One region of the Rhizobium sp. OAE497 genome, then DNA from elsewhere that is predicted to be linked to it. Evidence: predicted binding sites of a transcription regulator. Region 1 holds the regulator's gene; the other holds the start of a gene.
What was found. The regulator LexA, encoded in region 1, represses DNA repair genes until DNA is damaged. The targets are predictions, from matches to a motif close to TGTTCNNNNTGTGTTCNG.
Positions count from the first base shown of each region.

Region 2: a site for LexA is predicted at 1,817-1,834, ahead of ABIE40_RS01245 (2'-5' RNA ligase family protein). Genes of this name have one in related genera too.

Region 1 is NZ_JBEPOA010000001.1:1,729,770-1,734,130, reverse strand. Features, by position in the region: gene eno (phosphopyruvate hydratase) at 1-22, opposite strand, end outside; gene kdsA (3-deoxy-8-phosphooctulonate synthase) at 187-1,032, opposite strand; gene ABIE40_RS08985 (VOC family protein) at 1,029-1,907, opposite strand; gene lexA (transcriptional repressor LexA) at 2,112-2,825, shown strand; gene ABIE40_RS08975 (ComEC/Rec2 family competence protein) at 2,806-4,361, opposite strand, start outside.
Region 2 is NZ_JBEPOA010000001.1:244,003-248,363, reverse strand. Features, by position in the region: gene guaA (glutamine-hydrolyzing GMP synthase) at 1-1,134, shown strand, start outside; gene ABIE40_RS01250 (methylated-DNA--[protein]-cysteine S-methyltransferase) at 1,151-1,714, opposite strand; gene ABIE40_RS01245 (2'-5' RNA ligase family protein) at 1,951-2,520, shown strand; gene ABIE40_RS01240 (M14 family metallopeptidase) at 2,595-3,656, shown strand; gene ABIE40_RS01235 (ArsC family reductase) at 3,659-4,009, shown strand; gene ybaK (Cys-tRNA(Pro) deacylase) at 4,012-4,361, shown strand, end outside.

The DNA of each region.
Region 1 (4,361 bases):
TGATATCGGTAATTGCAGTCATGGGTTTCTTCCTGCTCGGTGGGTGGATAAATCGTTTGAAATCGTCTTAATCGAAGGCACGCAGATTGCAATGGCGTTTTCACAGCCGTTTTTGAGCCGCCTAACATGCCTTCATTTCAGGCCACCTGCGTGGCCTATTACAAGATCATGTCAGCCTTTTGAACGTCAGGCCGACTTTGCGATCGCATCGAAGGCCAGAAGCTTCTCGAGCAGCCGCGGCATATCCTTCAGATAGATCATGTTCGGGCCATCCGACGGCGCATTGTCAGGATCTTCATGCGTCTCGACGAAGACGCCGGCGACGCCGACGGCGACGGCTGCACGCGCCAGCGTCTCGACGAATTCGCGCTGACCGCCGCTCGATCCGCCCTGCCCGCCCGGCTGCTGCACCGAATGCGTGGCGTCGAAGATCACAGGCGCGCCCATGGCCGCCATGATCGGCAGCGAGCGCATGTCGGAGACCAGCGTGTTGTAACCAAAGGAAGCACCGCGCTCGCAGAGCAGGATGTTCGGGTTGCCCGTCTCATTCAGCTTGGCAAGAACGTTCTTCATATCCCACGGAGCCAAGAACTGGCCCTTCTTGACGTTGACGGCGCGGCCGGTCTTGGCCGCAGCAACGAGAAGGTCGGTCTGGCGCGAGAGGAAAGCCGGGATCTGCAGGATGTCGACGACGGTTGCGACCTCTGCACACTGCTCCTCGGTATGGATATCGGTCAGAACCGGGAAGCCAAATTCCTTCTTCAGATCAGAGAAGACTTCGAGCGACTTGTCGAGGCCGATGCCGCGCTGCGCCGAAAGCGAAGTGCGGTTGGCCTTGTCGAAGGAAGACTTGTAGACGAGGCCGATGCCGAGCTTCTTGCAGAGTTCGCTCAGAACACCGGCGATCATGAAGGCATGTTCGCGGCTTTCCATCTGACAGGGGCCAGCGATGATCGACAGCTTGCCGGCATTGGAAAAGGTAACGCGGCCAGCGCCTTCGCCGACGGCGACTTCTGCATTGGTGTTGCTCATTGGGTCTCCTCGAAGGCGAAGATCGCGCCTTGTCCCGGCGCCGGCTTCACCAATAGACGATTGTTCATATTCAAGTAGGTGATCCCGTTAGCAGCCAAATGCGCCGCTGTCACGGCCAGATCAGCGACCGCAAAGACGATTGCCCGCGCCCGCAGGCCGTTATCGGTGCCAAGCGGCTCGACATCGAAATAGGCCTCCATCCCTTCTTCGGAATAGATGGCGATCCGGACATTACTGAGGGCGAAGGAAAGGCCGAAGGCGGCCTCACCGGGCGCAACGCCGCCACTTGCCGTCTGCAACAGCGACGCGAAGGCGTCGGGTTCCTCCGCGCTGAGGGCAATCTCGACAATGCCGAGAACGCCGTTGGCATGAGTCTCCAGCGCCTTGCGATCGGCCGGAAAGGCGTTGATCCGCTGGCAGGCGAAAAAGAACACATCGGGCGCCCTCAGATCGGCGGCAAAGGCGAGCTTGAAGGCGCCGGTCGCCTGCGTTCCATCGGGCATGACGATCGGGCGCGAGAACTCCACCATGTCACCGCCGCTCAGCTGCGCGCCATCATAGGCGGCCTTGTCCGCATCGGCATCGTCGGTGCCGAAGACGACCGCCGAGAAGCCATCATCGCCGCAGCGGAAGCGGAAGGCCTGGTCGCGGGCGATAAAGCTGTTGCCCTTGGCGGCGGCCGCATCGCACTCCGCCTGGCTCGCGATGCCGAGCGGCTCGAGATAGGTCTTGTCGGCGAGGAAGACGCAGGCATTCTCCGTTCCGAACGGATGACGGCCATTGGCGGCGACGGTGAAACCGAGACGGCCGAGTCGCTCGCGGGCGACATCGATATGGGTGACGGGCAGTACCAGATGATCGAGCGGATGCGTCATGGCGGTTCCCTCCGGTGAAGCCGGCAGAGATTTGCACGCCGCGCCGGGCAAAGCGCAAGCGCGGATAACCAATCCGGCAAAGAAACTTTCAAAAATGACGAAAAATGATGGGAAGTTTTACCAATATTTAGGCACTTGCGGAACACATATGGAACATATAGTGTCCGTTCTGGCTTTGTTTCACGAATCTGGGGAAAGACTTCGATGCTGACGCGCAAACAACAGGAGCTTCTCCTCTTCATTCACGAGCGGATGAAGGAGTCCGGCGTACCGCCGTCCTTCGACGAAATGAAGGATGCGCTCGACCTCGCCTCTAAGTCGGGCATTCATCGCCTGATCACAGCGCTCGAAGAGCGCGGCTTCATTCGCCGCCTACCGAACCGCGCCCGCGCATTGGAAGTCATCAAGCTGCCCGAGGCCTACAGCCCCAGCATCCAGCCGCGCCGCGGCTTCTCGCCAAGCGTCATCGAAGGCAGCCTCGGCAAGCCGCAGCCCGTCGCGCCGCCGAAGCCGGCGAACGAAGACAATAGCAGCTCGATCTCGGTTCCGGTCATGGGCCGCATCGCCGCCGGTGTGCCGATTTCGGCAATCCAGCAGAACACCCATGACATCACCGTTCCCGCCGATATGCTCGGAAACGGTGAGCACTATGCGCTTGAGGTCAAGGGCGACTCGATGATCGAGGCCGGCATCTACGACGGCGACACCGTCATCATCCGCAACACCAATACCGCCAATGCCGGTGATATCGTCGTCGCCCTCGTCGACGATGAAGAAGCGACGCTGAAGCGCTTCCGCCGCAAGGGCGCATCGATCGCACTCGAAGCTGCCAACCCGGCCTACGAAACGCGTATCTTCGGGCCTGACCGCGTCAAGGTTCAGGGCAAGCTTGTCGGCCTTATCCGCCGCTATCACTAACGGTGATCTCATCACCGTCAAAAGTGCCGCTACGCCAATCATAGGCGCGGTGGCGGGTCCAGGGGCGGTCGAGATCCTCGAAGGATGCGGTGACCGCTGCAGCACCTCCATCGAAGCTCAACTCGACAGAGCCTGTCCTTCTTAAAGTAGCGCCGGTGAAGAGCAGCGCGCCAGAGCGGCAGCTTTCAAGCCGCAGGCGCACCGGTGTGACAACGATATCGGATGCATCGCAGGCGGGGCCGAGGTAAGCGGCATTGTCGATGACCGTCAGCACCGAGCCGTTCTCCAGCTTTGCCGTGCACCAGGCTTTCTTGACGCAGGAAAACCGCTCTTCCCTGGCGTTCACCGCAATGGCGCTCTGCGCTTCCTGCTGTTGCGCTGGTGTCAGCCTCAATCTTTCGCCCGGCGGCGCGGTGGGGACCAGTGCCGATGTGATGAAGATCGGCTCGCGATGGCTGTCCAGCACCAGAGCCCGTTTCCACTGATCGAAGATGAAACCCGGCGGGCGCTGGCGATTGGTGGCGATTGCGCTTGAACCGATGATCCCCGCCATGCTGCCGTCCTCAGCAATGACGATCTTCGGCGGCGGCTTTTCGGGAAGCATGACGACCACAAGCGTCGACAGGGCCATGATTGCCGTGCCGATGTGCCTCAGCCGGGTGCGCAGCAGGGTCAATAGCAGGAAGCCCGCGACCGCAGCCGGGAAATACCAGGCAGGCAACCGGCCGACGCCGATATCACCGCCCCAGGACGAGACGGTCTTGGCGATCGCGATCACCAGATCGAGACCGAAGCCGACCACCTGCCAGGCCCAGGCATCCAGCCCAAACGGCATCAAAAGCATTGCAAGCAGCCCGGCCGGCATGATGACGAAGGAGATGACGGGCATGGCGGCGAGATTGGCAGGCAGGCCATAGGCCGTCAGCCGGTGAAAATGCTCGATCGAGAACAGCGCCGTCGAGAAACCGCCGATGACGGAGGTGAGCAGGATGCCGCCGAAGAAGCCGGCCGCCGATGACATGAGCCTGACGAGGCGCAATTTCGCAAAGGGCTTGTCGCGGGCCGGCCGCTCCTTCCAGAGCGCATAGCCGGCGACCAGCGCCAGCGTCGCGGCAAAGGACATCTGAAAGCTCGGCCCCATGATTTCTGAGGGCGAGATGGCGATGATGATCAGCGCCGAGAGCGCCACGTTGCGCAAACTGATCGACGGCCGGTCGAAGAACACCGCCGTCAGCATGATCGCCATCATGATGAAGGCGCGCTCGGCGGAAACTGCGAAGCCGGAAATCAGGAAATAGGCGGTGACGGCTGCAAGCGCTCCGGCGGCCGCGATCTTCTTGACCGGATAGGCCTGGGCGACGGACGGAAACAGGCTGAGCAGCGTGCGGAACCCGACGAAGAAGATGCCGGCGGACAGCGCCATGTTGAGGCCGGATATGGCGATGATATGGGCAAGACCGGATTGGCGGAGCGCTTCGGTGGTCTCTGCCGAAATCGCCCGCCGCTCGTCGGTCACGAGGGCGGCGGCGAAAGCGC
Region 2 (4,361 bases), 1.5 Mb from region 1:
GCGCTGCCAGCAGGCTTCAAGGTCGTGGCGACCTCGCCGAACGCACCTTACGCCTTCATCGCCGATGAGAAGCGCAAGTATTACGGCGTGCAGTTCCACCCTGAGGTCGTGCACACGCCCGATGGTGCCAAGCTGATCGGCAACTTCATTCACAACATCGCCGGCATCAAGGGCGACTGGTCTATGTCGGCATACCGCCAGAAGGCGGTCGACGAGATCCGCAAGCAGGTCGGCGACAAGCGCGTCCTTTGCGCGCTCTCCGGCGGCGTCGACAGCTCGGTCGCAGCTCTGCTGATCCACGAGGCGATCGGCGACAAGCTCACCTGCGTGCTCGTCGATCACGGCCTGATGCGCAAGGACGAGGCGGCGAATGTCGTCGCCATGTTCCGCGAACACTACAATCTGCACCTGATCCACGTCGATGCGTCCGACAAGTTCATCGGTGAACTCGAAGGCGTTTCCGACCCCGAGACCAAGCGCAAGATCATCGGCCGCCTGTTCATCGAGACCTTCGAGGATGAGGCCAAGAAGCTCGGCGGCGCCGACTTCCTCGGCCAGGGCACGCTTTACCCCGATGTCATCGAAAGCGTTTCCTTCACCGGCGGCCCGTCGGTGACGATCAAGTCGCACCACAATGTCGGCGGCCTGCCGGAGCGCATGAACATGCAGCTCGTCGAGCCGCTGCGCGAACTCTTCAAGGACGAGGTACGCGTACTCGGCAAGGAGCTCGGCCTGCCCGACAGCTTCATCGGCCGCCACCCCTTCCCGGGTCCGGGTCTCGCGATCCGTTGCCCGGGCGGCATCACCCGCGAAAAGCTGGAGATCCTGCGCGAAGCCGATGCCATCTATCTCGACGAGATCCGCAAGGCCGGCCTCTACGACGCGATCTGGCAGGCATTCGCCGTGCTGCTGCCGGTCCAGACCGTCGGCGTGATGGGCGACGGCCGCACCTACGAATTCGTCTGCGCGCTGCGCGCCGTGACCTCGGTCGACGGCATGACGGCGGATTTCTATCATTACGACATGGAATTCCTCGGCCGCGCCGCCACCCGCATCATCAACGAAGTGCGCGGCATCAACCGCGTGGTCTACGACGTGACGAGCAAGCCGCCCGGCACGATCGAGTGGGAGTGATTCTCACTCCCACGGCCTAGAAGCCAAGCGACTGCTGGGCCGGCTCGGGCGGGCCCAGATTGACGCCTTCGAGCTCCAGCATCCTTACCTTCGAATTCGACCCGCCAGGGGCCGAAAAGCCGCCAATCTTGCCGCCGGCGGCGAGGACGCGGTGGCAGGGGATGATCAGTGCGACCGGGTTCTTGGCCATGGCCTGGCCGACGTCGCGGGCCGCTTCCGGGCCGCGGCCGAGTTCCTTGGCGAGCGTGCCATAGGTCGTCGTCCGGCCCCAGCCGATGCGGCGGGCGGCGGCATAGATTTCCCGGAAGAACTCGTCCTGATTGGACAGGTCCACCACCACATCCGAGAAGTCCACGGTCTCTCCGGCGAAGTAGCGTTTGACGGACTCGATCGTCGCTGCGACCGCGGCCGGCGGATCGGCGCTCACGCCTGACGACAGGCGTCTTAGCAAGAGCTGCTCAGTCGAGCTTTCAGTCTTTGTCGGCAGCTGGAAGCGGGTGATTCCGGCCGCATTCCAGGCGATGCCGCAATAGCCGCCAGCGGTCTTGAATATGCCGTAGTGATGCGTTGCCTCGCTCATGACGCAACCTCCATGATTGACTGTTCTCAAGATCGTATGCGCACGCCGCAGCTTCAACCCGTTTCTTGCCTGATGCACAGGGGCAGCGTTGGAGTGATTATTTGTTCTCTTTTTGTTCTTGTCAACCACGGTCCAGCTTGCTAGCCTTTTGACCTTCACGAGGAGGCGGCGAAGGCCGATTGACGATGGGCGCACAAAACCAGAGCGAATTCGCATTCGGGCCGCAGGCGGATGGAATGCCGCCAAGCCGTGGCGGTGGACCGGTGCACAAGCCCTGCAATGTCTATTTCGCGCTGCGCCCAGACGAGCGCGCCGCCGAACAGGCAAGGCGGCTGGCAGGCGAGCTGCGGCGCCGCTTCGGTCTGCGGGAGAGAGCGCGGCCGAAGCGGCTTCTCCATGTCTCGCTCTGCCATCTCGGCGAATGGGACGAGATTCCGCCGAGCATGCTTTTTGACGGGCTGGCGGCGGCAGCGGCCGTTCGGATGCGGCCTTTCAGGCTGACCTTTCGCCGTGCGGTCAGCTTCCGTCAGGGCAAACCGGCGCTCGTGCTGCGGGCTGATGAAGGGCGGCAGGAGATCCTGGCACTTCATGCGCAGCTGGCGCTGGCGCTGATGAACCGCGGTGTCAGCGTTCGGGTTCAGCCGAAACTCGAGCCGCATATGACGCTGCTTTACGACTATCGCAGCGTGCCGGAAACGATCCTGGCCGAGCCGATCGCCTGGACAGCCAAGTCCTTCGTGCTGATCAACAGCCTCACCGGCGAGGGCCGGCATGTAGACATCGAGGAATGGCCGCTGCTGGGCTAGCCTCCATTGGCGCTTGCGCCGCGCCGGTGGAGTTGCTTAAAGCTCCTGCACAGAGAATTTGGGAGTGCTGAACAGTGGATATTCGCGAAATCATCATTCCCGGCGATACGCCGGGTATCGAGTGGCGCCTGCCGGTGCTGCATTTCAAGGGCAACGATCCGCAGGCACCGAAGATCTATCTGCAGGCAGCACTCCATTCCAACGAACTGCCGGGAACGGCCGTGCTGCATTTTCTCTGCGGCAAGCTGCGCAAGGCCGAGAGCGAGGGACGGATCGCCAGCGACATCACCGTCGTGCCGCAGGCCAATCCGATCGGCGCCGCGCAGTCACATTTCGGCGAGATGCAGGGCCGCTTCGACTTGGGCACGCGCACCAATTTCAATCGTGATTTCCCGCTGATTTCGCTGCGGGATCGCGCCGGCCTGATCGAGAACCTCGACCGCTATCGCGCCGCCGACCGCCTGAAGCGCGAGCTGATCCACATGGCGCTCGGCGCCGATCTGGTGCTCGACCTGCATTGCGATGACGAGTCCCTTCAATATGCCTATATCGACGAGGCCTTCTGGCCGGAGGCGAGCGATCTCGCGAGTGCGCTGTCGATGGATGCCGTGCTGCTGTCGGATGGCGAAAGCTCGGCCTTCGAGGAGGCCGTCGGCTTTGCCTGGAAATACGAAGTTCCCGGTGAGAAGCGCGGCCGCCTGCCGGGCAAACTTTCGACTACGCTGGAACTGCGCGGCCGCCGCGACGTCTATCCCGGCATGGCAAGCGCCGATGCGGATGGGCTCTATGCCTTCCTCGCCGCACGCGGCGCGGTGACGGGCGAAACTGAGCCGCTCGCACCCTTTAGCGGCCCGGCGGCACCGCTGGACAATATCGAGATGATCCGTACGCCGGTGGCCGGCACCGTGCTCTTCCACCGCAATATCGGCGAGACGGTTGCGACCGGCGACCTGCTGGCGACCATCGTGACAAAGCCTGGCATGGCGGATGGCGAAGTCGAAATCCGTGCGCCGCAGGCGGGCCTGATCGTCACACGCATCTCCGATCGCCTGGTGCGCCGCCGCGGCGACCTGATGAAGATTGCCTGCGACGCCCCGAGCACGGCGCTGCGCAAGGCCGGAACGCTGGAAGACTGATCATGGCAACGACAATTTACGGCATCAAGAACTGCGACACGATGAAGAAGGCCCGCACCTGGCTCGACGAGCACGATGCAGCCTACGACTTCCACGACTACAAGGCCTCCGGCATCGACCGGGCGCATCTGGAAGCCTGGATTGACAAGGCAGGTTGGGAAACGGTGCTCAACCGCGCCGGAACGACCTTCCGCAAACTGCCGGATGCCGAGCGCGAAAACCTGACGCGCGAGAAGGCGATTGCTCTGATGCTGGCGCAGCCGTCGATGATCAAGCGCCCAGTACTAGAGCATGACGGCAAGCTGCTGATCGGCTTCAAACCTGAGGCCTATGCCGCGGAATTCGGACAGTAATCATGTCTAAGACGACGCGCGCCACTCAGGTTCTGGCAAAGTCCGGCGTCCAATTCACCGTGCATACCTATGACTACGACCCGAATGCCGAGCGCGTCGGCCTGCAGGCCGCAGAGGCGCTCGGCGAAGAGCCGCACCGCGTGCTGAAGACGTTGATGGCCGAAGTCGACGGCAAGCCGGTCTGCGTCGTCGTGCCGTCGGACCGCGAAGTCAGCATGAAGAAGCTTGCTGCCGCATTTGGCGGCAAGGCTGCCAACATGCTGAAGCCGGCCGATGCCGAGCGCCTGACCGGCTATCACGTCGGCGGCATCAGCCCTTTCGGCCAGAAGAAGCTTGTCCCCACCGCCTTCGA